4 regions of the Rhodoferax sp. GW822-FHT02A01 genome follow, and region 3 is predicted to be linked to each of the others. Evidence: predicted binding sites of a transcription regulator. Region 3 holds the regulator's gene; each other region holds the start of a gene.
The links. Region 3 encodes sigma-54, which starts transcription at its own class of promoters, with help from an activator protein. Its sites were predicted from a motif close to TGGCANGNAANCTGCTTT; they were not measured.
Positions count from the first base shown of each region.

Region 1: glnA (type I glutamate--ammonia ligase) is a predicted target of sigma-54. The motif match lies at 3,617-3,634, and genes of this name have one in related genera.
Region 2: AAGF34_RS14405 (ammonium transporter) is a predicted target of sigma-54. The motif match lies at 4,169-4,186, and genes of this name have one in related genera.
Region 4: AAGF34_RS09140 (pilin) is a predicted target of sigma-54. The motif match lies at 5,861-5,878, and genes of this name have one in related genera.

Region 1 covers NZ_CP152376.1:3,717,655-3,725,526, forward strand. Annotated here, with positions in the region: gene AAGF34_RS17515 (ferredoxin family protein) at 1-200, opposite strand, end outside; gene AAGF34_RS17520 (16S rRNA pseudouridine(516) synthase) at 184-930, shown strand; gene AAGF34_RS17525 (polysaccharide deacetylase family protein) at 927-1,718, shown strand; gene AAGF34_RS17530 (EI24 domain-containing protein) at 1,751-2,647, shown strand; gene AAGF34_RS17535 (molybdopterin-binding protein) at 2,659-3,468, shown strand; gene glnA (type I glutamate--ammonia ligase) at 3,679-5,094, shown strand; gene AAGF34_RS17545 (hypothetical protein) at 5,283-5,783, shown strand; gene glnL (nitrogen regulation protein NR(II)) at 5,840-6,889, shown strand; gene ntrC (nitrogen regulation protein NR(I)) at 6,916-7,872, shown strand, end outside.
Region 2 covers NZ_CP152376.1:3,077,259-3,085,130, forward strand. Annotated here, with positions in the region: gene AAGF34_RS14395 (ABC transporter substrate-binding protein) at 106-1,158, shown strand; gene AAGF34_RS14400 (EAL domain-containing protein) at 1,174-4,068, shown strand; gene AAGF34_RS14405 (ammonium transporter) at 4,257-5,459, shown strand; gene AAGF34_RS14410 (alpha/beta fold hydrolase) at 5,723-6,460, shown strand; gene AAGF34_RS14415 (hypothetical protein) at 6,522-6,782, shown strand; gene AAGF34_RS14420 (diguanylate cyclase) at 6,803-7,872, opposite strand, start outside.
Region 3 covers NZ_CP152376.1:583,282-591,153, forward strand. Annotated here, with positions in the region: gene AAGF34_RS02695 (class I SAM-dependent RNA methyltransferase) at 1-683, opposite strand, end outside; gene rpoN (RNA polymerase factor sigma-54) at 680-2,275, opposite strand; gene lptB (LPS export ABC transporter ATP-binding protein) at 2,275-3,030, opposite strand; gene lptA (lipopolysaccharide transport periplasmic protein LptA) at 3,027-3,647, opposite strand; gene AAGF34_RS02715 (exopolyphosphatase) at 3,756-4,685, opposite strand; gene AAGF34_RS02720 (thiol:disulfide interchange protein DsbA/DsbL) at 4,782-5,435, opposite strand; gene AAGF34_RS02725 (SPOR domain-containing protein) at 5,507-6,172, opposite strand; gene argS (arginine--tRNA ligase) at 6,196-7,872, opposite strand, start outside.
Region 4 covers NZ_CP152376.1:1,931,290-1,939,161, forward strand. Annotated here, with positions in the region: gene AAGF34_RS09120 (FHA domain-containing protein) at 1-217, shown strand, start outside; gene AAGF34_RS09125 (adenylate/guanylate cyclase domain-containing protein) at 274-2,523, shown strand; gene AAGF34_RS09130 (3',5'-cyclic-nucleotide phosphodiesterase) at 2,534-3,325, shown strand; gene AAGF34_RS09135 (ATPase, T2SS/T4P/T4SS family) at 3,322-5,742, shown strand; gene AAGF34_RS09140 (pilin) at 5,916-6,350, shown strand; gene AAGF34_RS09145 (hypothetical protein) at 6,406-6,735, shown strand; gene AAGF34_RS09150 (hypothetical protein) at 6,765-7,872, shown strand, end outside.

The sequences.
Region 1 (7,872 bases), 2.4 Mb from region 3:
TTGCGCCATTCGATTGTCCGGAACGCGATCAATGGCAAGGGGCAGGCCGCGATGCACCGACCGCAGCCGGTGCAACGGGTAGGATCAATCAAAGGAATCTGCGGCGCACGAGGCATGTCGGAAAGTGTAGCGATCAACGGCAATTTCGGCCAATTGCGGCGCGGCACTGCCATACTACGCGCCATGCAATTGCAGGACATTCTCTATTCCCAAGGCTTTGGCACGCGCCGCGTCTGTGCCGGACTGATTCAGCAGGGCCATGTACAAGTATTCGGTTCCGGAGGAGCGGAGCTATCACAGACTTGTACCGACGCTTCAGCAGAGTTCGATACCGAGGGGCTGCGCTTCAAGGTACAGGGCGTTGTCTGGCCATATGCGGAAAAGGCTTATCTGGTGCTGAACAAGCCCACGGCTACCGAGTGCTCGCAAAAGCCTTCGACCTATCCCAGCATATATACGCTGCTGCCTTCGCCGCTGCGCATGCGACCGCAAAAAGGCGCTGTCCAAGGTGTCCAGGCCGTTGGGCGGCTGGACCAGGACACCACTGGCATGCTGCTGTTGACCGACGATGGCAAGTTCATCCACCGCATGAGCTCGCCGCGCCACCATGTGCCCAAAGTTTACGAGGTGCGGGTGAAGCATCCCCTGGATGAACGCCAGATCAATAAGCTGCTGGAAGGCGTGGTGCTGGAAGATGACCCCAAGCCCGTGCGTGCAGCCGCATGCGAAGCGACCGGCGAGTTTGATCTGCGCCTGACCCTGACGGAAGGCAAGTACCACCAAGTCAAGCGCATGCTGGCTGCTGTGAGCAACCGGGTGGAGGGGCTGCACCGATCGCAAATTGGCGGCTTGAAATTGCCTGCGGATTTGGCGCCCGGCCAGTGGCGCTGGCTCTCATCTGATGATCTGGCGTTGATAGCGGGAGCATGAAAAACACCGCGACTCTCCCTCGTGCAATCGGGCTGCTCATGATGTGCGCCCTGGTTCAGCCAGCGCATTCTGCAGAGGCTGGAAGTCCGCAGGCGTGCGCGCAACCGGTGTACCTGACGGTAGCCCCCGGGCACATGGAGTTTGCCCCGCAGGTCGCCGATATATTGCGCAGGCAGCAGGTGACGGCGACCTTTTTTGCCTCCAACCTGAGCACCCGAAATGGTGGCGGAAGTCTGGGGGAGCAATGGGGCAGTTGGTGGAAAGTGATCGCCCAGCAAGGGCATGAGTTCGCGTCACAGACCTATGATCACGTCGTCTGGCGGGGCGATGTGGCAGGCTATAAACCGGCCTTTCGCATGAAGCCGGAATCTGGAGCCTTTGCAGGGCGTGAGTTCACTTTTGATCCGCCCAAGTATTGCGAACAGATCGGGCATGCCGCGGACCGCATTGCCTATTACACCGGAAAGAAACCCTTGCCACTCTTTCATGCCCCGGCGGGAAAGGTGTCATCCAAGCTGCTGGCGGCCGCCAGTGCGTGTGGCTACGCGTATGTCGGAGCGACCGGGGCTGGGCACTTGGTGGGCAGCCTGTCAGTTCGGTCGGCTGCCGCAGATATCCGTGCCGGTGACGTGTTGCTCGTGGATCTGGAGACTTCGGCGTCGGCCAAACCCTGGGCCGTGGATAACCTGGAGGCTCTGATCGTCGGGCTCAAGGAGCGTGGTCTGTGTTTTGAAAGCCTGCGCAAGCATCCCGTTTTCAAGGACTGGATCGCAAACCACGGCGGCTGATGCATGTTTCGGGTACACGGTATGCTCAGCGTATGAACCTGTTTTTGGATTCTTTCTGGCGCGCTGCGGTGTACTGTGTGCGCCCGCGCGTGATTGCGCTCTCTGTCCTGCCGTTGGTGCTGATCGTTCTGCTCACCATGGTTACAGGCTACTTCTTCTGGGACATGGCACTGGATCAGGTGCGCGTGTGGATAGATTCGTTTCCCTATCTCGATCAAGTCTGGCAATGGCTGGAGAGCGTAGGTGCCGGCAAGCTCAAGGCCGTACTGGCCCCGTTGCTGGTGGTGTTTGCCGTGACCCCCCTGATCGTTGTGATCTCCATGCTGACGGTTGCGCTGATGATGACGCCTGCCTTGGTCAATCTGGTCGCGGCGAATCGTTTTGCCGGTCTGGAAGTCCGGCAAGGAGGCGGTCTTGCCTCCAGTCTGGCGTGGTCGTTGTTCTCCACTCTGCTGGCGGCTCTGGCTCTTTTGGTTTCGGTTCCCCTGTGGTTGTTGCCTCCGCTGGTTTTGCTGATCCCCCCTTTGATATGGGGTTGGCTAACCTACCGTGTGATGGCGTTCGATGCGCTGGCCAAACATGCCAGCAAGGAAGAGCGCCGATTGCTGTTCAAGCGACACGGAACCTGGCTGCTGTTGATGGGCGTGATCTGTGGCTACCTGGGTGCATCCCCCAGCGTGGTGTGGGCCATGGGCGCAGGTTTTGCGCCGGCCTTCGTGTTCCTGGTGCCCATGGCCATCTGGATTTACACCCTGGTTTTTGCCTTTGCTTCGCTTTGGTTTACCCACTATTGCCTGGGTGCTTTGCATGCACTGCGTCAACAGACCAACGCCCAAGCCGAAGTGCCTGCTTCCGCACCTGCCGCACAGGAGGTGACCCCTGTGCCGCTCGTTGGCGGCCCCTCATCTCAGACGCAACCTTCGCCTTAGAAAGTCCGTTTATGCATTTTGGAATCATCATCATTGGCGACGAAATACTGTCCGGGCGCCGTGAAGACAAGCACTTGTCAAAGGCCATTGAACTCTTGGGCGCGCGCGGATTGCCTTTGGCATATGCCGATTACGTCGGAGATTCACCCGATCGCATCACGGCCACGCTCCAGCGTGCATTTGCCTCCGGCGATGTGGTCTTTTCATTTGGAGGTATAGGTGCAACGCCGGATGACCATACGCGCCAGTGTGCGGCAGCAGCCTTGCAACGGCCCTTGCTCTTGCATCCGGAAGCCAAACTGCTGATCCAGGAACGCATGCGCGCTTTGGCGCTGGAGAAGGGCGTTCCCTACGAACCTGAGCGGGATGACAACAAGCACCGGTTGAACATGGGCGTGTTTCCCGAAGGCGCCCAGATCATCCCTAACCCGTACAACAAAATACCCGGCTTTAGCTGCACAGGCGCCGCAGAAGGTGCGGTGCACTTCGTGCCCGGCTTTCCCGTGATGGCACACCCCATGGTGGAATGGGTGCTAGACACCTACTATGCAGCCCACTTCCGCCAGGATGCATGGCAGGAGAATTCGCTGATCGTATTTGGTGCCATGGAGGCTACCTTGACGCCCCTGATGGAGCACATTGAGCAGGCACATCCGGTGAAGGTTTTTAGTTTGCCTAGCGTGGACCATCCGGAATACGGTCGTCATATTGAGCTGGGCGTCAAGGGACTTCCCGGGGCAGCAGAGGCCGCATATCGGGAAATGGTCGCAGCGCTGAAGGCAATGGATGTCCCACTGGGTCCCGAAATGGTGCGCAAATAAAACGCACCATATAAGGGCAATTCGTGGTAGCCCCAAAATGGGGCGTCAAGATGGTGCTTGTTTGCCTGTCGTAACCTGATGGGCTGAGAAATCCCTGAATCTCAGGGCAAAATGGCCTGTGTTCTCAGAATGGTTTGCCGGAAGGTTCTGGCACAAAAGCTGCATTGAGAATTCGGCAATCCTTTTTTAACCGTGCAACAGGAGTTATTGATGGCCAAGACCGTCGCAGACGTGATGAAGATGGTAAAAGAAAGCGAAGTCAAGTTTGTTGACTTCCGTTTTACCGATACCCGTGGCAAGGAGCAGCACGTCACTGTGCCAATCTCCGCCTTTAACGAAGACAAATTTGTTTCCGGCCATGCTTTTGACGGTTCTTCCGTCGCCGGCTGGAAGGGCATTGAAGCATCGGACATGCAGCTCATGCCCGACGCCAACACCGCCAACATCGACCCTTTCTTTGAAGAAACCACGCTGTTCCTGCAGTGTGACGTGGTTGAGCCCAGCGACGGCAAGGCCTATGACCGTGACCCCCGCTCCATCGCCAAGCGCGCTGAAGCCTACCTCAAGGCTTCCGGCCTGGGCGACACGGCCTACTTTGGTCCGGAACCCGAATTCTTCATTTTTGACGGCGTGCGTTGGACCAACGAACCCGGCAAGGTGTTCTTCGAAATCGAAGAGTACGAAGCTCCCTGGAACAGCGGCGCCAAGCTCGAAGGTGGCAACCGCGGTCACCGTCCCACGGTTAAGGGCGGCTACTTCCCCGTTCCCCCGGTGGACAGCACGCAAGACATGCGCGCTGAAATGTCCCTGATCCTCGAATCCCTGGGCATTCCAGTTGAAGTGTTCCACCACGAAGTGGCTGGCGCTGGCCAAAACGAAATCGGTACCAAGTTCAGCACCCTGGTTGAGCGTGCCGACTGGACCCAAGTCCTGAAGTACGTGGTCTGGAACGTGGCAAATGCCTACGGCAAGACCGCCACCTTCATGCCCAAGCCCTACGCTGGCGACAACGGCTCCGGCATGCACGTGCACCAGTCCATCTGGAAAGACGGCAAGAACCTGTTTGCTGGTGACGGCTATGCCGGTCTGTCGGACTTCGCGCTGTACTACATCGGCGGCATCATCAAGCACGCCCGCGCCCTGAACGGCATCACCAACCCTGGCACCAACAGCTACAAGCGCTTGGTTCCTGGATTCGAAGCCCCAGTGAAGCTGGCTTACTCTGCCAAGAACCGTTCTGCCTCCATCCGTATCCCGTTTGTGGCGAACCCCAAGGGCCGTCGCGTGGAAGCCCGCTTCCCCGATCCTTCTGCCAACCCCTACCTGTGCTTCTCTGCACTGATGATGGCGGGTCTGGACGGCGTGGAAAACAAGATTCACCCCGGCGAAGCTGCCACCAAGGACCTGTACCATCTGCCTCCCGAGGAAGATGCACTGGTGCCAACCGTGTGCCACAGCCTCGATCAGGCGCTGGACTACCTGGACAAGGACCGTGCGTTCCTGACCAAGGGTGGCGTGTTCACCGATTCCATGCTGGATGCCTACATCGATCTGAAGATGCAGGAAGTGACCCGCTTCCGTATGGCACCCCATCCGGTGGAATACGACATGTACTACTCCCTGTAATCAGGTGTGTGCGAAGCGTCTCCTTGCGGGGATGCTCACGGGAAGGACTGCGCAAGCAGTCCTTTTTCGTTGGCGGATCTGCTGCCCAAATGGTAAAGATCCAAGGCGGCTTTGGGTACATTCAGTACGCTGCTGTTTTTGGCGCATACTGCTAGCTTGCCCCGACCTTCGCAATGGGTGGACTGATAATGAAATTTGTTTTTTCCGTATGTCTTCTGGTTTCGGCACTCTCGGTGGCTTGGGCTGCCGATGACCGCATCTATCGGTGTGGCAACGAATACACCAATACGGTTTCGGAGGCTCAGGCCAAGAATTGCAAACTGATTTCCGGCGGCAATGTCACGGTCATTCAGGCGGTCAAGCCGCCCCCTGGCAAGTCCAGCGCACCGCGCGGTGATTCAGCAGACCAGCGTGCCAAGGATTCCGATGCCCGACTGATCCTGGAAGGTGAACTCAAGAAGGCCGAAGCCAGACAGGCCGAATTGCTCAAGGAATACAACAACGGAGAGCCCGAAAAACTGGGGCCGGAAACCCGCAACTACCAGAAGTATCTGGATCGTGTGGCTGACCTCAAGGCTGCCATTGCCCGGGGCGAAGCCGATATCGCAGGTATCAAGCGGGAACTGGCGCGTGTTGCGCAACAGGGGGGATCGTCTTCCTCCGGCGCGTCCAATTCCAATGGGAAATAGTTCGCTTGAACAAGACTGACTTAACTCCTGAATCTGAAAGTCCACAGAACACGTCCGTGTCTGTCTACCAGTCGTTTGACTTGCTGGCTACCCTGGTCACGGTGGTTGACAGGGATGGTTTGGTCCTGTTCTCCAACGCGGCACTGGAGGATGTGCTGGGCATATCGCGCAGATCCATTGTTGGTTCCGTCTTTGCCGATGCCTTCACTGAGCCCAGCCAGTTGCAGAACGCGCTGGAGGGTGCCAGCGAGAATGAATTCGCCGCTCTACGCTACGACGCCTGGCTCAAGCGCGTGGGTTACGAGGCAATGCCCGTGCATGTCATCGTCACCCGTACCGACCTGGGTGACGAAATCGTGGTGGAGATGGTGCCGCTGGAGCAGCAGGCAAGGCAAGACCGTGAAGAGCGGCTGATGGAGCAGGCGCAGACCAACAAGGAACTCATCCGCAATCTGGCACACGAAATCAAGAACCCGCTGGGCGGAATCCGCGGTGCGGCACAGTTGCTGGAGCTTGAGATCGATTCACCGGAACTCACCGAATACACGCAGGTCATCATTCACGAGGCCGATCGTCTGCAGAGTCTGGTGGACCGCTTGCTGGCTCCGCACCGCAGACCCCATCTGGTAGGTGACGTGAACATCCACGAAGTGTGCGAGCGTGTGCGCTCTCTCATACTGGCTGAGTTCCCCAAAGGTCTGCGTGTGTTACGCGACTATGACACCTCCATTCCCGAGTTCCGCGGGGACCGTGAGCAATTGATACAAACAGTGCTCAACATCGCGCACAACGCTGCGCAAGCACTCAGTGAACGCATTGCCGACGGTGATGCAGAGCTGACATTCATCACGCGTGTTGTAAGGCAAATAACATTTGGTAAGCAGCGCTACCGGTTGGCATTGGAATTGCATGTCATCGACAACGGACCTGGCGTGCCAGATTCGATCAAGGACCGCATTTTCTATCCGCTGGTGTCGGGCAGAGAAGGCGGTTCTGGCCTGGGACTGACATTGGCGCAAACCTTTGTTCAACAGCACCATGGTTCGATCGAAGTTGATAGCGTGCCCGGCCGTACGGACTTCAAGATTCTGATTCCGTTACCGTAATGCCAGACACAAGGGACAAGATAACCATGAAGCCGATTTGGATCGTTGATGATGACCAATCCATACGCTTCGTGCTTGAGAAAGCACTGCTAAGAGAGCATTTGCCCACGCGCAGTTTTTCCAATACACGTGACGTTCTGGCGGCGCTATCGACCGCGGCCGAAGACGAAGGCCCGCAGATTCTGGTGAGTGACATCCGCATGCCGGGTGGCTCTGGCCTGGAATTGCTGGAAAAGGTCAAGGCCAAGTATCCCGGCTTGCCGGTGATCATCATGACTGCGTTCTCCGATCTGGACAGCGCTGTCAGCGCTTTTCAGGGCGGTGCCTTCGAGTACCTGCCCAAGCCATTTGATTTGACCAAAGCCGTCGAACTGATTCGCCGCGCCGTGGAAGAAAGCCAGCGCGAAGAGGTCAGTGAAGAGCGCATGGCCGAAACGCCCGAGATGCTGGGGCAGGCTCCCGCCATGCAGGACGTGTTCCGTGCCATTGGACGCCTGTCGCAGAGCAACGTCACGGTGCTCATCACTGGCGAGTCAGGCTCCGGCAAGGAACTGGTGGCGCGTGCACTGCACAAGCATTCACCGCGTGCCAGCGGTCCGTTTGTTGCCATCAACACCGCAGCCATTCCTAAGGACTTGCTGGAAAGCGAGCTGTTTGGCCATGAGCGAGGTGCCTTCACCGGTGCTCAGACCATGCGCCGTGGGCGTTTCGAACAGGCTGACGGCGGCACGCTGTTTCTGGACGAAATTGGCGACATGCCGTTCGAGTTGCAGACGCGTCTGTTGCGCGTGCTGTCCGACGGACATTTCTACCGCGTGGGCGGCCACAGCGCCGTCAAGACGAATGTGCGCGTCATTGCCGCTACGCACCAGGATCTGGAGCAGCGTGTCAAGGAAGGTGTATTCCGCGAAGACTTGTTCCACCGCCTCAACGTGATTCGCCTGCGCCTGCCTGCCTTGCGCGAGCGCAAGGAGGACGTGGCC
Region 2 (7,872 bases), 2.5 Mb from region 3:
CTACCCCGATATGTACGGGGAGCAGTATGTGCAAGAATCGTCCTATTCGGGATTTCGCTACATACAACAATGATTCGGTGGTTTGCTTTACTTGTTGGCCTGCTCATGGCAGTGCCTTCCTTTGCGCTGACAGTGGCATTCATCAATCCCGGAAAGTCGGATGAGGCCTACTGGGTTGCCGTGGCCGAGTCCATGAAAGCGGCGGCGGACAGCCTGGGCATTACGCTGGAAATGCGCTTCGTGGAACGTGACCATCCACGTGCCCTGGCCGTAGCAAAGGAAATTGCCAGCCGCCCCAAGGCCGAGCGGCCCGACTACCTGATACTGACCAATGACTACGACCTGGGGCCCAAGCAGCTGAGCCTGCTGGAGGGTAGCGGCATACGCTGCTTCTTTGCTTTCAGTCCGCCCAGCGTGGCGGCCCGCAAGGAGATTGGGGCTCCGCGCCAGCGTTACCCATTCTGGATAGGGTCGTTGCAGCCGCATGCCTCCGATGCTGGTTACCTCACCGCCAGAAGCCTGATAGCCAAGGGCCGCGCTGAAAAAGCCCAGGCCCCCGATGGCAAGCTGCACATGCTGGCGATCGCGGGCGACCGTTCCACACCCGCCTCCATAGAGCGCAACGAGGGCATGCGCCACGCGGTCTTGGATGCCGGCGATGTCGTGCTGGACCAGGAAGTCTTTGCCGACTGGAGCCGTGACAAAGCCGCTGAACAAAGTGCGGTGCTGTATGGCCGCTATCCGGGTACGCGCCTGGTATGGGCCGGTAGCGACCAGATGGCCTTTGGTGCCATGCAGACCTGGGAAAAGCGCGGGGGAAAGCCGGGGCAGGACGCCTGGTTCAGTGGCGTCAACACGTCGCAGGAAGCCCTGGAGGCGGTGCAGTCCGGTCGCCTGACGGCTCTGGCCGGCGGGCATTTCATCGCCGGTGCCTGGGCGTTGGTCATGATTTACGACTACGCCCACGGCCGTGACTTTGCCGACGAAGGTCTGGAACTGGACCGTCCGATGTTCACCTTGTTCGATGCGGAGAGCGCAGAGCGATTTCGTGCGCGCTATGCCAGCGGCTACAGCAGGATCGACTTTCGCAAGTACAGCAAGGTACTCAATCCGCAAGTCAAGCACTACAACTTTTCTTTTGAGCAGCTCATACGCTGAGGGCAGGGTCCCGCCATGCCAAGCCGCCCCTTCCGACCCATTGCCAACGTACTGATCCAACGGGTCGTTGCGCTAGCGGCGCTGTGCTTTGTCGTGCTCGGGTCACTGCATGCCCTGATTGAGTACCGCTCTGGGAAGGTTGCCTTTCAGACCACCATACGCGACATATCCGTAGCCAGTGCTCCGCAACTTTCCGTCAGTCTGTGGGACATTGAGCTGGAGGCGGTGCGCAAGCAGCTCACCCTGATTGCGCAGCGCCCGGAAGTGGCCTATGTGGAGCTGTGGACCCTGACCGGAGAACGTTACGTGGCAGGCGACACCACGCTCACCGACGGTGAGGTCAAGAGTCGCATTGAAGTTCCGTCCCCCGGCGGCAGCGGCGCACTGGGCACTTTGCAGGTGACCGGCAAGGATGCGTACCGGCATGCCAAGATCAAGCGTGACATCGCCCAGTTGCTGCTGGGCTATTTTGTATTTGTGACGGCCATCTGCCTGGCCATCACGGTGCTGTTGCGCCAGAAGCTGGAACGCCCGCTGTCCACGCTGGCACGGTTCGCGCGGGAGCTCGTGCCGGGCGCTGCTCCGGCACCCGTTGTGTATGACAAGGGCTCCAAGCGCTATGCAGACGAAGTGGATGTATTGGCCGAAGGATTTCAGACCTTGCAGAGTGCCGTCTACTCACACGTGTCAAACCTCGATCAGCTGGTGGCCGCGCGCACGGGTGAACTGGCTTTGCACAACCAGATACTGGATCAAATCAGCCGTGATGTCCCCCTGCGCAATCTGCTGGACGCGCTGACCCGGCAGGTGGAGCAGCTGCACCCGGATATGTTCAGCTCGATCCTGCTGCTGGACAAGGAAGGCAAGCACCTGCGGCATGGCGCTGCGCCTGGTCTGCCGCAGTTTTTCGTGGACGCCATTGACGGCGTGGCCATAGGCGAAGGGGTTGGTTCATGCGGCACAGCGGCTTTCCGTGGCGAACGGGTCATCGTTGAAAACATCCAGCAGCATCCCTACTGGGCGTCGTACCGAGATATTGCTGGCCAAGCGGGCTTGCAGGCGTGTTGGTCAGAGCCCATTATTGGAACCGAAGGGCAGGTGCTTGGCACCTTTGCGCTGTACCACCGCAAGGCGGCAAAACCGTCAGGCGTCGAAATTGAGCTGATCGAGCGCTATGCCAGACTGGCTGCTCTGGCCATTGAGCGTAAGCGCGCGGGCGAGCGCCTCAATACCCTGTCACGCGCCATTGCGCAAAGCCCGGTTTCCATTCTGATAACCGACCCCTTGGGCGTCATTGAATATGTGAATCCCAAGTTCGAGGAGGTCACCGGCTACAGCAGTGCAGAAGCTATAGGCAAGACCCCGGGGATTCTGAGTAGCGGTGAAAAGTCGCGCGAAGAGAACGACAAGATCTGGCGGACCATCCGGTCCGGTCATACCTGGAGCGGGGACTTCCACAACCGCCGCAAGGACGGTTCCCTGTTCTGGGTGCACGCTTCCATTTCCCCGATTCTGGATGAGCAAGGTGCACTGCTTCACTTCGTGGCGGTCAAGGAGGACATCACGCAACGCAGGGAGCATCAGCGGCAGCTGGAGCATATTGCGCACTATGACGTGCTGACCAATCTGCCCAACCGTGCCTTGCTGGCAGACCGCCTGGTTCAGGGCATGGCGTTGGCGCATCGACGCGGACACAAACTGGCCGTGGTGTACCTGGATCTTGACGGCTTCAAGGCCATCAACGACCAGCACGGGCATGCAGCCGGCGACCAGATGCTGATTGCCGTGGCCAGTCGCATGAAACATGCACTGCGTGAGGTGGACACACTGGCCCGCATTGGCGGCGATGAGTTCGTGGTAGTGCTGGTTGATCTTCCGGATGCGCAGGACAGCCATCCCATGCTCAACCGCTTGCTGGTTGCGGCATCGCAGTCCGTACAGGTGGGTGAGCTCACACTACGGGTTTCGGCCAGCCTGGGCGTGACGTTCTACCCGCAGGCTCAGGAAGCGGAAGCGGACCAATTGCTGCGCCAGGCGGATCACGCCATGTACCAGGCCAAGGTGAGCGGCAAGAATCGCTACCACGTCTTCGACGCCGAGCACGACAACAGCATTCGCGATCACCACGAGAGTCTGGAAAACATCCGACTGGCCCTGCTCAATGACGAATTCGTCCTGCATTACCAGCCCAAAGTCAATATGCGCACCGGTGCCGTCATCGGGGCCGAGGCACTGATTCGCTGGCAGCACCCGACCAAGGGCTTGCTGCCCCCAGCCAGCTTCTTGCCGATCATCGAGGACCATCCGCTGGCGGTCGATTTCGGGGAGTGGGTGATTCACCGGGCACTGAGTCAGATGGGCGCCTGGCAGGCGGGCGGGCTCGATATCTCGGTAAGCGTCAACATCGGCGCCCGTCAGTTGCAGCAGACGGATTTCGTCGAGCGTCTGCGCGATCTGATGACAGCGCATCCCGGGGTCAAGCCCGGAGACCTCGAACTGGAGGTGCTCGAGACCAGTGCGCTGGAGGACCTGGAGCACGTTTCCAGCGTCATGGAAGCCTGCCGGGCCATGGGGGTTGAATTTGCGCTGGACGACTTCGGAACGGGCTATTCATCGCTGACCTACCTCAAGCGTCTGCCCGTGACCATGCTCAAGATCGACCAGAGCTTTGTGCGTGAAATGCTGGATGACCCAGATGACCGGGCCATCCTGCAAGGCGTGATCGGCCTGGCCGCGGCTTTCAGACGCAAGGTCATTGCAGAAGGGGTGGAGTCCGTGGCGCACGGCACCGTGTTGCTGCAGTTGGGTTGTGAGCTGGCGCAGGGCTATGGCATTGCACGCCCCATGGCCGCCGACCAGTTGCCGACCTGGGCAGCGACCTGGCAACCCCACAGCCGTTGGAGTGCGTAGCCTTTTTGGTGCGTGGAATAGGTTGTCCAGGGCATTTGGCATACCTTTAATCCCGAAAATGCACTGAAACAAGACGTCTTCAAAGATTTTTGCGCCGTTGTGGCGCATTTATTGCTTGCAAATGGTGCGACAGTGGGCGTGTGCAATTTTCCGCACCGTCTGAATGCATTATTTCCAAGAGGTTGTTTATGAATGCACTACAACAGGGCGCCAATGCCCTGTTTATTTTGTTGGGCGCAATCATGGTGCTTGCCATGCATGCGGGTTTCGCTTTTCTGGAGTTGGGTACGGTTCGCCGCAAGAACCAAGTCAATGCGTTGGTCAAGATCCTGGTGGACTTTTCCGTTTCCACGGTTGTGTACTTTGTGCTGGGTTATGCCGTGGCTTATGGCACCAGCTTCTTTGTCGGTGCGCAAGACCTGGCGGCCAAGAATGGCTATGAGTTGGTGAAGTTCTTCTTTCTGCTGACCTTTGCTGCGGCCATTCCGGCCATCATTTCCGGAGGCATTGCGGAGCGCGCCAAGTTCTGGCCCCAGCTCATGGCCACGGCCATGATCGTGGGCGTTGTCTACCCCTTCTTTGAAGGCATAGCCTGGAACCAGCACTTTGGTGTGCAGGCCTGGCTGCTGGCAAACACCGGGGCCGAATTCCACGATTTCGCCGGCAGTGTGGTGGTCCATGCGCTGGGAGGCTGGATTGCGCTGGGTGCGGTCATGTTGTTGGGTGCGCGCAGCAACCGCTATCGCAAGGACGGCGCCATATCGGCACATCCGCCGAGCAGCATTCCATTCCTGGCGCTAGGCGCCTGGATTCTGACGGTGGGCTGGTTTGGCTTCAATGTGATGAGCGCGCAGACCCTGGACAAAATTTCCGGCCTGGTGGCCGTGAACTCGCTCATGGCCATGGTGGGCGGTACCCTGACGGCCCTGCTTCTCGGCAAGAACGACCCCGGCTTCGTGCACAACGGCCCGCTGGCGGGCCTGGTGGCCGTGTGCGCTGGCTCCGACCTGATGCATCCGCTGGGCGCCTTGGTGGTAGGGGCCGTTGCCGGTGCAATCTTTGTATCGATGTTCACTCTGACGCAAAACAAATGGAAGATCGACGATGTGCTGGGTGTCTGGCCCTTGCATGGGCTGTGCGGGACGTGGGGCGGGGTGGCCGCTGGCATCTTTGGCAGCAAGGCCCTGGGCGGTCTGGGCGGGGTCAGCATGGGGGCTCAGGTGCTGGGTACCGGCCTGGGTGTCGTCTGGGCACTGGTCAGTGGTTTTGCCGTCTACGGTCTGCTCAAAGCCCTGCTGGGGTTGCGTTTGAGCCAGGAAGAAGAGTACGACGGTGCCGACTTGTCCATTCATAAAATCAGTGCGAGCCCGGAGCGGGAGGCCAATTGGTAGCCTCCTGAATCGTTCTGTAACAATTTAATGCCCTTTTTGCCCGGTAACAGACAGAAGTTTTGACACAATGCCCAGCATTCATGGTGGACTCACACTGCGATCTTTATGAGAACAGGTAGCTATTAATGGGACGTTGGGAAAATGGTGCAGAGCGCTGGCTGCCTGCACTTTTAAATAAAGTGTTTCGTGCCAGCGATGACCGCGCATGCGAAGAGGCCCTCAAAAGCCTTCCGCCCATTCGCTTCAGTCACACCCCTTTTGGCGTGCGTTCTTACATCACCGCGGGAACGGGTGCCTACACCGTGGTTTTCGAGTCCGGCCTGGGCCAAGGCAAGGAGGTCTGGGCACCTGTTTTCAATGCCCTGAGTGCGGTGACCCGTGTCGTTGCCTATGACCGCGCCGGCTATGGGCAGAGTGATCCCTCCGGGTTGACGCGCGATGGCGGACAAATCGTCGAAGAGCTGCGCGCCATGCTGCAAGCTGAAAACATTCCACCGCCCTACGTTCTGGTTGGACATTCCCTGGGTGGCACGATCATGAAGCTCTTTGCCCGCACCTACCCCCAGGAAGTGGCGGGCGTGGTGCTGGTCGATGCCAGAGATGCCGACTTCGTACAACGCTGCAAAGGGCGTGGCCTGCTGCGCCTGCTGTACGAGCCGCCAATTGGTCTCTTCATGCTGGGCCGCTCGGAAGTGCGCCGTGAGCTCGAGGCGGCGGCCATTACGCACCAGCAGGCCCGCATTACCGGGGACTTCCCCAACATTCCATTGAGCGTGCTGACCCACCATCGCCGGATCCTGCATTGGCCCGACAGCATCGCGCGGGCGTGGGCAGAGGGGCAAAGACGTATGGCAAGCATGTCTGCCAAGGGCTATTTGCGGGTGTGTGACCGCAGTGGACACCACATCCACCGTGATCGCCCCGATCTGGTGGTGCAAGCTATCCACAGGGTTTTGCAGGCGATAGCGCCCGCCCACATGCTTAGCCACGTTACGATGTAGGCATGGCACCTCGACGAAGTGGCGCGCTGCCGAATGCAGAAAAGTGAAAAGGTGAAGAACGTTGAGTACTGAACACCCGGGCCTTGATCGCATACCTGTTTCCGTACTGATGCACGACGGCATGCGCGTCAGGGGCTATGTCTATCTTCCGAGTGATCAGCGCCTTCAGGACTTGATGAACGATGTACGGGGATTCATACCCATTGACCAATCCAATGCGGACGGAACCATGACCATGCTTGCGAAGCGTTACATGGTTTCCATCGAAGAACTTGACGAGAGCATGACTGAATCGGTGTTGGGGCCGCTGCGACTGGTCTGAAACATTTCAGTAGCTAGACCTCACTGCGGTCCCAGTTCAGCTGGCGTGGTACGCGGGGTGTCTGGGTCTATCTCCCAGTCGTCCTGATCTGCTACCTTGTAGCCCGCCCGTCCCGCCATCTTTGCCCGGTACATAGCCGCATCGGCGGCGTTCACAAAGGTGCCAGGCAATAGGCCGAAAATGGAAGACGTATTGGCAACACCGATGCTGAAAGTCAAAGTGGACATGCCTGAGCCCTTGTGCTCAATGGCCCGCTGGCGCAACAACGTGATGCAGGTCTGAGCAATTTCGACGGCATGGTTCAAGTCGGACCCTGGCAGGAGCACCACGAATTCCTCTCCTCCGTAACGTGCCACGGTTTCACCTGCCCGCCGCACACAGCGCCGCAGTACGTCAGCAACTGCACGAAGACATTCATCACCAGCCACGTGACCATAGTGGTCGTTGTACTTCTTGAAGTGATCGATGTCGATCATCAGCAGGCTGATCGGAGTGCCACTGCGTTCGGATCTGGACAGTTCAATGGCCAGTACTTCATCCAAACGGCGTCGGTTGATCAGACCGGTAAGCGGATCCATGCTGTTCAATTGTTGCAGCAGTGCATTGCGATCCTGCAGCTCCCGCTCCTTGCGTACCAGATCCGTCACGTCGACCCAGGAAGTCACCAGATAGCCTTCTGCGGTTCGCTGATCGTGGGTTCTGAACCACTGATCACCCGTGTATTCCTTCAGCTGTGGATCCGTCTTCCTGCCCCGCATCTGCATACGGGTTGCCAGCCATTCCTCTTCGCGTCCAATAGCCACCACAATTTGCCGCTGCTGCAACTTCGCGCGAGTCAGCTCTTCAAAGGTCTTGCCAATGTCTCCGGAGGTCCTGAAGTCAATGCGCAAGCGATTGATTTGCTTGTTGTAGTGCAAGAGCCGGTCGTCGGCGTCCCAGATTTCGAGCCCCACATCCAGCGTATTCAGCACCGAAACCAGAAGTTTTCTGGAAGCCTCCGCCTTGCGCGCCAGTTGATAGGCCCTGTACCAGGTTGCCATCACGAACCCGAACACACTGAGCAGTCCCAGCCACAGCGGCAGCGCCTGTA
Region 3 (7,872 bases):
GAGCCCGCCGCAATATTGCAGGCAATCTGCGCGGCTTCGATGGCAATGGTGCCGCTGCCGCAGCAGGGGTCGTACAAGGGCATCAGGTCGTCGTCACCATCGGCCCAGCCGCTGGCGGCGATCATGGCGGCTGCCAAGGTCTCTTTCAACGGCGCATCGCCCTTGTCCTCGCGCCAGCCCCGCTTGAACAATGGCTCACCGGACGTGTCAATGTAGAGCGAGCAGCTGTCAGTGGTGAGGTGGGCATAGATGCGCACATCGGGCCACTGTGTGTTGACATCAGGACGCACGCCCCCCGAAGTCTCGCGGAAGCGGTCGCAGACGGCATCCTTGACCTTGAGTGCTGCAAAGTTCAGCGACGTCAATGGGCTGTGCTGGGCGGTGACCTCGATCTTGATGGTCTCGCGCGGTGTGAACCAGCGCTCCCACGGCACCGCCATGGCGGCGCGGTACAGGTCCTGCTCGTTGCGGTATTCGGTGTACGACACCAGCACCAGCACACGCTGTGCCAGGCGGCAGTACAGGTTCAGGCGCATGGCGTCCGTGAACGATGTGCGCACGGCCACACCGCCACGCTGCTTGGTGATGCAACCGGGCGGCAGGCCGGTGATGCGCAGGATTTCGGGCGCGAGGTAATCCTCCACACCGGCGGCGCAGGGAAGAAAGAGTTGCAGTTGGTTCATAGCGCCTTGCGCAGGGATGCGGGGGCGATCTTCAGCCCCTCGCGGTATTTGGCCACAGTGCGCCGGGCACATTCAATACCCTGCTCCTTGAGCATCTCGGATATCTGGTTGTCTGACAGCGGCTTCTTGGCACTTTCGGCGCTGATGAACTGCTTGATGAGTGCACGCACCGCGGTGCTGGACGCATTGCCGCCGGACTCAGTGCCCAGGCCGGAGCCGAAGAAGTACTTCAGCTCAAAGGTGCCAAAAGGCGTTGCCATGTACTTGGCGGTGGTCACGCGGCTGATGGTGGACTCGTGCAAGCCCAGTTCGTCGGCGATCTCACGCAGCACCAGCGGGCGCATGGCCAATTCGCCATGGGTGAAGAAGCTCTTCTGCCGCTCCACAATCGCCGTGCTCACGCGCAGGATGGTGTCAAAGCGCTGCTGGATGTTCTTGATGAACCAACGCGCCTCCTGCAGCCGTTGCTGCAGCGCGGCGTGGCTGGCGCTGTCCTTGCCACCGCGGTGGTTGCGCAGCACATTGGCGTAGATGTCATGCACCTTGAGGCGCGGCATCACATCGGGATTGAGCATGACGCGGAACTTGGGTGCAGCCGCCTTGTTGGCGTTGGTCACCGGCACCACCAGCACGTCGGGCACCACGATGTTGCGCTCCACGTCGATAAAGCGCCGCCCCGGCTTGGGTTCCAGCCGCGCAATCTGCGCTATGGCCTCGCGCACCAGGGCATCGCTGCCCACGCCCAATTGCACCAGCCGCTTGATGTCACGGCGCGCCAGCAATTCCATGGGCTGCTGGCAAATGCGCAGGGCCACTTCCAGTTGCTCGCGCTCTTCGTCTTCCAGGTCCGGATTGCGCAGCAGAGCTTTCAATTGCAGACTGAGGCACTCGCTCAAATTGCGGGCACCGACGCCAACCGGCTCCAGGCTTTGCAGCAGTCCCAGGGCTACCGAGAAATGGTGCACCAGGTCGTACAACTGCTCTTCATCCTGCGGGTTCAAGGTGCGGGCCAGGTCCTCGAGCGGCTCTTCCAGATAGCCGTCATCGTTGAGCGACTCGATCAGGAAACGCAGCGCGGCAGCGTCTTCGGCGCTCAGGCGCAAACCCAGTGTCTGCCGATGCAGGAAGGCCTGCAAGCTCTCCTGCGTGCGGGCCAGCTCGGTGGCGTCCTTGTCTTCGTCGCCAGTGAGGTTATTGGTACTGGCCTTGGCCTCGACGCCCCACTCGCCGTCGTCCGGGGTCATTTCGGTGGTGCCGTCGCCTTCCCAGTCGATGCCTTCGTCCCCGCTCAGGGGACTGTTGTCTTCATCACTGCTGGTGGAGGCCACGGTGCTGCTGCCCAGGTCGGGCATGGTGGCGGAAAACTCCACATCCTTGTCGCCTTCACTGACCGGCGTATCCGCCTGTGCGATGCCGAACTCTTCCCGCTCGGCATGGTCCTCACCCAGTTCCAGAAAAGGGTTCTCGTCCAGCATCTGCTCCACTTCCTGGCTCAGTTCGAGCGTGGAGAGCTGCAGAAGACGGATCGACTGCTGCAACTGGGGCGTGAGCGCCAGATGCTGGGAGACGCGTAATGAGAGACCTTGCTTCATTACATCTTGAAGTTTTCACCCAGGTACACGCGGCGTACCTCGGGGTTGTCAACAATTTCCGAAGGCGTGCCTTCGGCCAGCACGCGGCCATCACTGATGATGTAGGCGTGGTCGCAAATGCCCAGGGTCTCGCGCACATTGTGGTCGGTGATGAGCACCCCGATGCCGCGCGCCTTGAGGAAGTTGATGATGCGCTGGATCTCGATCACCGCAATCGGGTCGATGCCGGCAAACGGCTCGTCCAGCAGGATGAAACGCGGCCCGGTAGCCAAAGCGCGGGCAATCTCCACGCGCCGCCGCTCACCGCCCGACAAGGCCAGCGCCGGAGACTCGCGCAAGTGCTCGACCCGCAATTCCTGCAGCAGATTGGTCAGCCGCTTCTCGATCTCCGCGCTGCGCAATGGAGTGCCGTCTTCGTCGCGCTGCAGTTCCAGCACGGCGCGCACGTTGTCTTCCACATTGAGCTTGCGAAAAATCGAGGCTTCCTGCGGCAGGTAGCCCAGCCCCAGACGCGCGCGCCGGTGTATGGGCATGGACTCGATCGAATTGCCGTCGATGGAGATGTCTCCTCCACTGGCCCGTAGCAGTCCCACGATGATGTAAAACGAGGTGGTCTTGCCAGCGCCGTTGGGACCCAGCAGGCCCACCACTTCGCCCGTACGCACGGTCAGAGACACGTCCTTGACCACCTGGCGCTTGCCATAGGACTTTTGCAGATGTTGCGCCGTCAAGTTCCCCGCAGCAAAACCACTCACTTGGCGGCCCCCCCCAGGGTCGCGGATGGTTTGAGCGGCAACGGGGTTGCGGCAGGCGCCGGAGCACTGGCTTCGGGCTTGGGGGTCAGCATGACCCGCACGCGACCGGTTCCCAGGGCGCCTGTCGGTCCCTTGGTGTTGGCGGCACCATCGACCGTAAACAGGTCGGTGAGATTTTCATAAACGATGACACCGCCGGTGATTTCATCGGCCAACGTGGCGCCACGCAGTCGGCGCAACTGCGCCTTGCCGGTGAAGGTCACGGTATCGGCCTTGCCGTCATAGGTGATGGTTTCGCCCTCCCCCTCGATGAACTCGTCCAAGGCTTCGCGCTTCTGCCGGTAGAAGGCCAGCTTGTCTGCGGAACCGGTGGCAACGCCAAATTGATATCCGTCAGGATCCTGGCGCACATCCAGCCGATCTGCGCGGATCACGATGGTTCCCTTGGTCAGCACAACCTTGCCGGTGAATACGCTGACCTGCTTGAGGTCGTCATAGCGCAGCGCGTCGGCCTCGATGTTCATGGGCTTTTTCTGGTCGGCTTTTTCGGCGCGCACGCCACCGGCTGCAAACAGCAGCGTAGCAATCACCAACGAGAAAAGAATGTGTTTTTTCATAAAGGCACGAAACTTGCACACAGTGCGCACGGCCATTGTAGCGAGCGCATGGCATGTTTTATGCCTTGACGAAAATTGAATCGTGTGTGCGGGATTACCCGCAGAAGTTCAACCTACGGTGTTGATGCGGGAAACCAGCTCTTTGACCACCGTGTCGGCCCGCTCATTGGGTACCTGGCAGGTTCCAGCATTTTCATGGCCACCCCCACCGTACACCAGCATCAAGGCACCGATATTGATGCGCGAGGTCCGGTTGGTGATGGATTTGCCCACCGCGCAGACGGTGTTTTGCTTTTGCACGCCCCACATCACATGGATGGACACGTTGGCCTGGGGAAACAGCGCATACACCATGAAGCGGTTCACCGCGTAGATGGTGTCTTCGTGGCGCAGGTCCAACACCACCACGTTGTTGTGGACCGTGGAACACAGCTGCAGCTGGGCTTTGGCCTTCTGGGCATGCTCGAAATACAACTCCACCCGCTCCATCACGTCGGGCAGCTTCAGTATGTCGTCAATGCCATGGGTGCGGCAGTAGTCGATCAGATCCATCATCAGCTGGTAGTTGCTGACCCGGAATTCGCGGAAACGGCCCAGGCCGGTACGCGAATCCATCAGGTAATTCAGCAGCACCCAGCCAGTGGGGTTGAGGATTTCATCAACACTGAACTGCGCGGAGTCACCCTTGTCGACGGCCTCCATCATTTCATTGAAGCGCGCGCCAAACTGGGCGGTGCCACCGTAATGTTCAAACACCACCCGCGCAGCCGATGGCGCATCCGGGTGGATCACATGGTTGGCGGCAACATCGTTGCGCAAGGTCTCTGACGCATGGTGGTCAAACGACAGGTGCACCCCCGGGACGTAGGGGAGATTGGTGGTGATATCGCGGCTGGTGACCTCGATCTTGCCATCCTGCATATCCTTGGGATGGACGAACTTGATGTCATCAATCAGGTTCAGCTCTTTGAGCAAGACGGCGCATACCAGGCCGTCAAAGTCACTTCTTGTAATAAGCCTGAACTTGGAATCCGACATGGCGTATGCCCCGCTGAGTGATTGATATTGCAATCATTCTAGTTCGGGGATACGTCACTTGTCACCCGCGACCGTGGACCCGGCCTCAGGGTTTTCCTATTTGCCGCTGCGCACTGTCGCAGCCAGGGCTTCAACGACCTTGATAGCCTTGTCCATGCCCTTGGCCAGAGAACCGTCCACGTAAAAACGGCCGGCCACACCCAGCGCGGGCACGCCTTCGACCTTGTAGCTGTTCTGCAATTGCGTTCCCTTGCTTGCCTTGGCGGCAACGCTGAAGGAGTTGAATTGTTCGGTGAACTTGGCAACGTCCACACCCTGCTTGCCCACCCACGCCAGAATGGCAGGCGCCTTGGATAAATCCTGCTTTTCCACGTGGATGGCAGCAAAGACCTTGGCATGCAGCTTGTCCACCAGGCCCATGGCGTCCAGGGCGTAGAACAGGCGCTGCTGCGGCACAAAGTCATCGCGGAATGCCACGGGCACGCGGCGAAAGGCCACATCCTTTGGCAGCTGCTTGATCCAGCCTTCCAGCATGGGCTCGAACGCGTTGCAGTGCGGGCAGCTGTACCAGAAGAATTCCACCACTTCTATCTTGCCTGCAGGCGCCTCTACCGGTGCGCGCGGGTCCACCACCAGGTAGTCCGTCCCAGCCTCGGGCTTGGCAGCGTCGGCGTGGGCCGCGGCACTCCACAGGGTGGTTGAAGCCACGGCAGCACCGCCGGCCAGCAGGGAAAAATCACGACGTTTCATATCACTCCAGTCTTGTTCGAATCTATGGTCTGTCCATCAGACAAAGGTTATCTCACCCAGGTAAAGAAGCGTTAACGCTGCACCCGGACCAGGGCGGTATCCAGACCCGCCTTGTCCAGCTTTTCCTTGGTCTTCTCTCCATCTTCCTTCTTATCGAAAGGCCCCACCCGCACGCGGTACACCGTGCGCCCGGACTGCTCACGCTCCGAAATCTTGGTTTCGATGCCGCTGAGCGACAGCTTGGCACGCTGGCTCTCTGCATCTTCTGCCGTGCGGTAGGCGCCCACCTGCACCCAATAAACAAAGGGCTCGGCATCCGCTGCCGCAGTCTTGGCCTTGGCCAATTCACCGATCGGGTCTGCTGAAGCCGCGGCCTTGGCTTCGGGCTTCTTGGCATCTGCGGCCTTGGCATCGCTGGCTTTGGCATCCGGCGCCTTGGCTTCGGGTTTGGTCGGTGCTGCAGGGGCACTGGCGACCGGAGCCGCCGGCGTGACGGGGCCTGAAGCCGCGGGCTGCGGCGGCTTGACTGGGTTCTTGCCATACAAGGGCGCGTTGGGGTCCCAGTCCTTGTTCTTCTTGGCCTCTTCCGCATCCTGGTCGGCACTGCGGGTCTGGCCCTTGTTCATGAAGGGAACGGGCACTTTGGTGACGTACACAGCCACACCCAGAGCCACTGCCAGGCCCACCACCACACCAATAATGAAACCCAGAATGGTTCCGCCGCGCTGTTGCTTCATGCCTTTGAGTCTCTTGAAAGAAATTACATCTTCTGTGGAGCGCTCACGCCCAGCACAGCCAGTCCATTGTGCAACACCTGTGCGGTTGCGGCCACGAGCGCCAGTCGAGCCAGCTTGACGGCTTCGTCATCCACCAGGATGCGCTCGGCATCGTAATAGCTGTGGTAGCAGGCGGCCAGCTCGCGCAGGTAGAACGTGACGTCGTGCGGGGCAAAGTCCACGGCCGCCGCAGTGAGCATTTCGGGGTACTTGGCCAGCAGCAGCATCAGCGCCTGGGCCTGCGGGCTGGTCAGGGCCGACAAATCCACCTGCGCCAGGCTGGCCCGATCACCGCCCCAAGTCGCCAGAACCGAGCAAATGCGTGCATGGGCGTACTGCACGTAATAGACCGGGTTGTCGTTGTTCTTCTGTACCGCCAGGTCCACGTCAAAGGTGTACTCGGTGTCCGGCTTGCGGCTAAGCAGGAAGAAGCGCACCGCATCCTTGCTGGTCCATTCAATCAGGTCACGCAGCGTCACATAGCTGCCGGCGCGCTTGGATATCTTGACTTCCTCGCCACCACGGACCACCCGCACCATGGTGTGCAAGACATAGTCCGGGTAGCCCTGGGGAATGCCGACATTGGCGGCCTGCAGACCGGCGCGCACGCGGGCAATGGTGCCGTGGTGGTCGGTGCCCTGGATGTTGACGACCTTGGTAAAGCCGCGCTCCCACTTGGCGATGTGGTAGGCCACATCCGGCACAAAGTAGGTGTAGCTACCGTCCTGCTTGCGCATCACCCGGTCCTTGTCGTCCCCGTAATCGGTGGACTTGAGCCACAGCGCGCCGTCCTTCTCGTAGGTCTTGCCAGCTTCCTGCAATTTCTTCACAGCGGCGTCCACACGGCCACTGGTATAGAGGCTGCTTTCCAGGTAATAGTTGTCAAAACGGACCGCAAAGGCCTGCAAATCCAGATCCTGCTCATGGCGCAGATAGGCCACGGCAAACTGGCGCATGCCGTCCACATCGTTCACATCGCCGCTGGCGGTGAAGCTGCGGTCGTCGGACTGAACGGTCTTGCCCGCCAGAAAGTCTGCTGCAATATCGGCAATGTAATCACCGTTGTAGGCTGCGGCATTCTCTCCACTGGGCCACTCGGCGTCACCAGGCTTGAAACCCTGCGCACGCAAATGTGTGCTGGCGGCCAGGGTGTTGATCTGCACGCCTGCGTCGTTGTAATAAAACTCGCGGTAGACATCCCAGCCCTGGGTGTCGAACAGGTTGCAAATGGCATCGCCCAGCGCGGCCTGACGGCCATGACCCACGTGCAACGGGCCCGTGGGGTTGGCGGACACAAATTCCACCAGCATGCGCTGGCCGTTGGACGACTGCTTGCCAAACTGCTGGCCCTGGCCCAGTACCTCGCGCACTACTTCCTGCTTGGCAGCAGGCTTGAGGCGGATATTGATAAAGCCCGGCCCGGCGATCTCCACCGCATCCACCCAGCGCTCAAAAGCCGGTTGGGCGCGCAGTGCAGCACACAGGTCTTCGGCCAGTTGGCGCGGATTGCGCTTGAGCGGTTTGGCCAGTTGCATGGCCGCCGTGGTGGCAAAGTCGCCATGGGCCGCCACTTTGGGGGATTCAAAGGCTGCTTTGGCACCAGCGCCAGCAGAGAGGTTTTCAAGACAGGCGGAAAGCGCCAGCAAGAGTTCGTTTTTTAC
Region 4 (7,872 bases), 1.3 Mb from region 3:
CCAGGTTCCGCTTACCAAAGTGGTGACAACCATTGGTAAGCCGGCAGTGGCCGTTGCGGCCATTACCAAACGTCACCACGGCTACGTCGTCCACCATGTGGAAGGTGGGGGTAGTCCTACCCTCAACGGCTTGCCGATAACGGCAGATCCGGCGCCCCTGAAAAATGGCGATGTGATTGAACTGGCGGGTACGCAAATGCAGTTTGTCCAGACCTGAAGCACGCCGATTCGGAATCGGGACAGTTCAGCTTATGACATGTACAACCGCCTGACATGCGCTCCTTATCCAAGCACTGGCCCCGCATTGCAGTAACCCTGCTGCCGCTGGTGATCGCGCTGATGCATGCGGTAGGGGTGATGCCCCTGGGTGTGCTCAAGCGCTTGGATGACATTATTTATGACGCCCGGTTGACGGCCACCGCCCCCAAAACGCTGGATGACCGGATTGTCATCGTCGACATCGACGAGAAGAGCCTGGCGGAGGTGGGCCGCTGGCCGTGGGGGCGCAATCGCATGGCCCAACTGGTCAACGAGTTGTTTGACCAGCAGCAGATTGCCATTGTTGGATTCGACGTTGTCTTTGCGGAGCCGGACGGCAGCTCCGGTTTGCCCCAGCTCAATGCATTGGCCAGCGGAGATCTCAAGGATCAGCCCGCCTTTGCCGAGCGCCTGCGCAGCTTGCGCCCGGCATTGGACTACGACGGCCAGTTTGCCAGGGCGCTGGAAAACCGCCCGGTGGTTCTTGGCTACTACCTCAATAGCGATGCCAAGGAACGTGTCAGTGGGGTCTTGCCTGAGCCGGTCATTCGTGCCGACGCGTTGCAGGGGCGCATGATTCGCTCTACGTCATGGACTGGATACGGCTCCAATCTGGAGGTATTGGCCAAGGCGGCTCCCGTGGCGGGGTTTTTCAATTCCATCACTGATTCTGATGGCGTAGTGCGTTCACTGCCCTTGCTGGCTGAGTACAAAGGACAGTACTACGAGTCATTGGCGTTGGGCATGTTCCGCATGATGGCAGGCTCTCCGACTGTGGCGCCCGGCTTCTCCAACGAGCAGTACCTGTCGCACGCGTACCAGGGAATGGACAGGGTGCTGCTCAAGCAGGGCGACAAGAGTCTGGCCATCCCCGTGGACTTCCGGGTGGCAACGCTGGTGCCATTTCGCGGACGGGGCGGTCCGGATGGCGGGTCTTTCAAATACATCTCAGCGGCGGACATCCTGGCCAAGCGTCTCGCGCCAGGAACCCTGCGTGACAAGATCGTGCTGGTCGGCACGACTGCGCCGGGTTTGCTTGACTTGCGCGTGACACCCATGAGCGAGGCCTATCCGGGTGTGGAAACCCATGCCAACCTGATCTCCGGGCTGCTGGACGGAAACGCGCTGCTGCGGCCGGATTATGAATTGGGGTATGAAGTACTCACCCTGATTCTTGCGGGATTGATTCTGGCGCTGGCGCTGCCTTTGCTGCCGGCCCTGCAGGCGGTTGGTTTGAGTGTGTTGGTAACCGCATCGCTTGTGGGCTTGAATTTTTGGCTGTATGGCTCCTACGGCCTGGTGTTGCCGTTGGCATCTTCGGTATCGATGGCTTTGACAGCGTTTGCGCTCAACATGAGCTACGGCTACTTTGTAGAAAGCCGCACCAAGCGTGAACTGGCCAATTTGTTCGGCACCTATGTGCCGCCCGAATTGGTGGACGAAATGATCAAGGACCCGGACGCCTATTCCATGAAGGCGGCCAACCGTGAACTGACCGTGATGTTCTGCGACATGCGCGGCTTTACCAAGATGTCCGAGAACATGGAGCCAACCCAGCTGCAGGAGCTGCTGACGGGGCTCTTCAGCAATCTGACCACCCTGATCCGCAACAACAAGGGGACCATCGACAAATACATGGGGGATTGCGTGATGGCCTTCTGGGGTGCGCCCGTGGAGACGCCCAACCATGCTTCCTTGGCGGTGAAGTCGGCCATCGAGATGACTTATGCGGTACAAGACATCAATGCAGAGCATCGCACCAAGGGCCTGCCCGAAATCGGTATCGGCATTGGGTTGAATACCGGCCCCATGTGCGTGGGGGACATGGGCTCCAATATCCGGCGCGCCTATACCGTCATTGGCGATTCGGTCAATCTGGGTTCCCGTCTGGAAGGGCTTTCCAAGGCCTATGGTGTTGAAGTTGTGGTGAGCGAATCTACCCGCAAGCTGGCTCCTGATTTCGAGTGGGAAGAACTTGACAGTGTTCGCGTCAAGGGGAAGGCGCAGGCTGTGTCCATCTTCAGGCCGCTAGCGGTGAAGGGGGGCTTGTCCGAAGAGGCAGCACGCGAACTCAAGACCTGGGGCGTCTTCCTGGCCGCCTATCGGGCGCAGGACTGGAATCAGGCGGAACTGTTGCTGGGCGAGCTGATGCGGGCCAGTCCCAAAACCTACCTCTACCAACTCTATGCTGAGCGAGTGGCCTCCATGCGTTTGCTGCCCTTTGATCCCACTTGGGATGGCGCAACCAATTTCGAAACCAAATGAGGTCAACACCGTGAAAGTACGTGTTCTCGGCTGCTCCGGCGCCATCGCCAAAGACTGCAGAACCACGTCTTTCTTGATTGACAAGGACCTACTGGTAGATGCTGGTACCGGGGTGGGAGATCTCACCATCGAAGAGATGAGTCAGGTGGACAGCGTTTTGTTGACCCATTCCCACCTGGATCACATTGCGGCGTTGCCGCTGATGCTCGACACCGTGGCCTCGCGGCGCAAGGAGCCGCTGAAGGTGTATGCCTTGGCGGGAACCATCGCCGCCTTGAAGGCGCATGTGTTCAACGATGTGATCTGGCCTGACTTCAGTCGCATTCCCACGCCGGAAAACCCGTTCGTCCGCTTTTACGAGATTACCACCGGCCAGACCATGCAATTCACCAACAAGGTGGTAGAGGTCATGCCGGCCTTGCACACGGTACCGGCAGTTGGCTACGCCATTACGTCCGGTGACGGCTGCTGGGTCTTTACCGGTGACACTGAACGTAACGAGGCATTCTGGTTGCGCCTGAACCAGTTGCGTGTCGCCATGCTGGTCATCGAAACCGCTTTCAGCAATCGGGAGAAGGATCTCGCCAGACGCAGTTTGCATCTGTCGCCCGAATCCCTGGCCGAAGAGCTCGATTGCATAGCCAAGGACAAGCGCTTTCCCATCTACATTACGCACACCAAGCCGACGGAAACAGAAATGATCATGTCTGAGATTCAGCAGTTTGATCAGACCATGCCGTTCGGCGCCCACGTCACCCACGATATCCGCTGGCTTCGGGCTGGCCAAGAGTTTGATCTATGAGTGCAGTGCTGCCTGCTTCTGGTCCGGAAGGTTCTGCTGAGCAGGCCTTTTACGAATCGCAAAAACTGCCATCGCAAAAGCGGGGCATGACTTTTGAAGCGCTGTTCTATCGGCAGCTGCATCAGGTGACGGCGCGCATCCACGACACGGTCAACGTGGAGCAGATCATGCTGGAAACCAGCCAGGACATCTGCAAATTGCTCAACGCGGACCGTCTGACGCTGTATGCGGTCAATGAGGATCACACGGCCATCGTCTCCAAGATCAAGACTGGACTCAACAGCAGCCGTGACCTTAAATTGCCGATCTCTCCCCAGAGCCTTGCAGGTTATGTGGCCTTCAGCAAGAAGGCGCTGAATTTGCCGGATGTGTATGACGATGAAGCGCTCAAGCGCATTCACCCGGCGCTGACCTTTCTAAAAGAGGTCGACAGGCGTTCGGGATATCGCACGCGCCAGATGCTGGTGGCACCCATTCTGGAGGGCGACGTCCTGCATGGCGTACTGCAGGTGATCAACAACAAGAGTGATGAGCCTTTTGGTGCGCTGGAGTTGGACGGCGTCTCGGAGGTTTGCAAGACGCTCGCGACGGCCATACGCCAACGTGCACTGAAGTCGGACGAAGGCCCACGGCGCAAGGCAACCAAATTTGATGGACTGGTCACCGACGGGCTGCTGACGCAAGAGGAATTGAGTCAGAGCGTGCACGATGCTCGCATGGAAGAAATGCCGATCGAGCAGGTGCTCATCAACAATTTCAAACTCAAGCCCGCACAGATCGGTTCGGCGTTGTCGAAGTTTTTTGGTGTTCCCTACGAGCCCTTCAATGCCGGGCGCATCCGGTCCGAGGCATTGCATGGCATTCTCAAGCGTGAGTTCGTTGAGGAGCAGGGCTGGATACCGCTGGAAGAGTCGCCCGAAGGGTTGGTCATCATGTGCCGTGACCCTGAGGCCGTGCGAGGCTCCAGGGTGGTGCCGCAGGTGTTTCCGCGCATCACCAAGTTTGCCTATCGCGTCACCACCCATTTTGATTTTGACCAGACGCTGGCCCAGTTATTTGGTGCCGCCATTGACAGTACGTCCATCGACCAATTGCTGGCCGATATGGACGGTGGCCCGATAGACGACGGACTCAACGAAGATTCCCTGGAGTCCGCTGCGGCAGACAACGAGCTGGTCAAGTTCGTAAACAAGGTCATTGTGGATGCCTATAACCAGAAGGCATCGGACATCCACATCGAGCCTATGCCGGGCAAACTCAAGACCGGTATCCGCTTTCGTATTGACGGCAGCCTGATTCCCTACATCGAGGTTCCAGCGCATTTCCGCCAGGCCATGGTGACCCGGTTGAAGATCATGTGCGAGCTGGACATCTCCGAGCGCCGCAAACCGCAAGACGGCAAGATCAAGTTCAAGAAATACGGACCTCTGGACATCGAGTTGCGCGTTGCCACCATCCCTTCTGCCGGGGGTGTCGAGGATGTGGTCATGCGTATCCTGGCGGCAGGTGAGCCGATTCCGCTGGACAAGCTGGGCCTCACCCCGCACAACAAGGCGCGGCTGGAAGCCACGGTCAGCAAACCCTATGGACTGTTTTATGTCTGCGGACCTACCGGCTCCGGCAAGACGACGACGCTGCACTCCATACTGAAGTTTCTCAATACGCCCGATACCAAGATATGGACGGCGGAGGACCCGGTGGAAATCACGCAAAAGGGGTTGCGCCAGGTGCAGATCAACAAGAAAGCGGGCATTGATTTCGCGCTCATCATGCGGGCCTTTTTGCGCGCCGATCCGGACATCATCATGGTGGGCGAGTCACGGGACAAGGAAACGGTTTCCATGGGCGTAGAGGCCTCACTGACCGGCCACCTGGTGTTCTCCACCCTGCACACCAACTCTGCACCGGAATCCATCACCCGTCTGATGGACATGGGCATGGATCCATTCAACTTCGCTGATGCCTTGCTCGGTATTCTGGCCCAGCGCCTGGCCAAGCGATTGTGTGACTGCAAGCAGGCCTACGTACCCGACGCCGAGGAGATGCGCCTGTTTGCAGCGGAATATGCCGAAGAGTTGCGTCACTCCAAAGCCTGGACCTTGGACTATGCCGGCGAAAGCAAGAAGATGGTTGACCAATGGCAGCAAACATACGGAGAGAACGGCAGCATCAAGCTGTACCGGGCCGTAGGATGCGATAAGTGCAACAACACGGGTTACAAAGGGCGTGTGGGGCTGCACGAACTTCTGGTGGCTGACGATGGTGTCAAGAAGCTGATCCAGGAAAGAGCCCGCGTTGCGGAGCTGTTTGCAGCCTCGGTGGAGGGCGGCATGCGCACCCTCAAGATGGACGGCATGGAGAAAGTCATGATGGGTCTGACCGATCTAAAGATGGTCCGACAGGTCTGTATCAAGTGAACTGGGGTATGTGACAAAAATGTCGACTGCGTTTGGTTTTTGTCACACATCAGGGGGAATCCTGACCCGTTTGGTCAAAATGTTTAGACAAATGACATCAAACCGTAGCTAGAATGTGTGGCATGGAACCTGCTGGTACGTAGGCTCCTGTACTTTCAACCAAGGAGCTGAATATGAAGCGTTCTATGCAAAAGGGTTTCACCCTGATCGAATTGATGATCGTGGTAGCGATTATCGGTATTTTGGCTGCGGTGGCTTTGCCTGCGTACCAGGACTACACAATCCGCGCAAAGGTGTCTGAACTGATTGTTGGTGCCGACAGTGCCAAGACCTGTGTTACTGAAGTCTATTCTGCTGATCCTGCAAATATTGCATTTGTAAGTTCCTCATGTAGCGGAGCTGTTGCTTCGAGCGCAAAAATATCTGGTGGGGTGGTTGATGTATCGGGCATTACAATGGCAGGCAATTCAGCTGGAGTTGGCGTGACTGGCATATCTGCAGTTTTCTCTAATAACATTACTGCTGTTTCTGCAGCCGCCTCTGCTCCATTGCAATGGGTGTGCTCCGGTAGCGTTCCAAAATATTTCCCGGCCACTTGCCGCGGCTAAACCAAACGACTTTAAAAAACCCCTCTTAGAGGGGTTTTTTTATTTGGGGTGAAAAATGGGTCTATTAAGCGCGTTCGGATTTCAGAAAGAAAAGAAGTTTGCTGCCGAATTGGTTAAACAACTGGCGAAGGACATATCGGCAGATCAGATGCAACTGAAGAGGAGATCAATGTCGGTTAACAAGATCACTCGGTTGCTTGAAAAAACCTATCTTCAAGTTAAGAAATATCAGGAAGAAAATTCCATGGGGTTTCTTAGGCGGACGGTATTTGCAAATACATTTCGTTGGGAGTTGAGGAGTCAGAACTACCCTGAAGACTTCTGTGCCATGGTCACAGAAGGATTGATTGTGGAGTTGATGAAGAAGACTGAAGGAAAGAAATAGATTGTCTGTTTTTTTAAATTGATAGTGATATGCTGTATTTTTTCCTGCAAAAAATCCAAAAAAGCTTAAGTAAGCTTGTTCGATTTATAAAATCCATGGGGGTGAGCTTAGATAAGGCGGATAAGTATTTTCATGAAAAAAAGTATGCAGAAGCCATTGCAGAGGCACAAAAATACTTAAAAAGAGAACCTCACAACATACACATCATTCTTTTCATTGCCAACTGTTATGAGTTAATGGGCAAGAAGGCTGAGTCCAAAGAGTATTTTAGACTGGCGTACACAATAGATGACACCTATGTTCCTGCTATATACCATTGGGCAAGAATGCTTATTGACTCTCATGAAAGCGAGGAGGCGTTGCCTTTACTCGCGCTTATTAAAGACGATACGATTCTGGCGGAGGCAGTGGATTCTTTGCTTTCTGCCATTTGCATGGACAGGGGAGATGCCTACAGGGCCAAAGAATTTCAACTCGCCTCATGGATGAGCGATTTTGATAATTTACGTAACGCCAATTGCTATCTCTTTCGACTCGCCTATAACGACAGTAAAGAGATAATTGTTGCCCAAGAACATTGGTTCTGGGCCGAGACGTTAAAGCCCAATAATAAGGCCGTTCAGATCGCATCCGACGCGAATGTAAAAATTTTAGGCAACCTCGTAAAAACTGAAATTTCCCCTAAGAAGGAAGGCATCATCAGAATAGGATATTGGGGTAGTGATTTTCGGGACCATTCGGTGCGTTACTTCGCGCGCCCATTGTTGGAAAATCATGACCAGACGCGCTTTGAGGTGTTCATCTACAGTGAGAACTTCCTGCATCTGCCAGATGATGCGCAAACAAAGGCATATAGAGCAATTACAAACAACTATTTTGATGTTTTTGAGCTGAATGATGACCAGGTGGTTGAACTCATTGAGTCGCATGAACTTGATATTCTGGTAGATATTACAGGGCATACATCTGCCAACCGGTTGCACCTGTTCCAGCAAAAATTGGCGAAAGTGCAAGTAACAGGGCTGGCTTACCCTCCCACCACTGGATTGAAATCCATCGATGTGAAAATGATGGATCCTCACATCTGGACTCCACAGGCTCAAAATTTTTATGCGGAAAGCCCAATGGTGCTGCCGC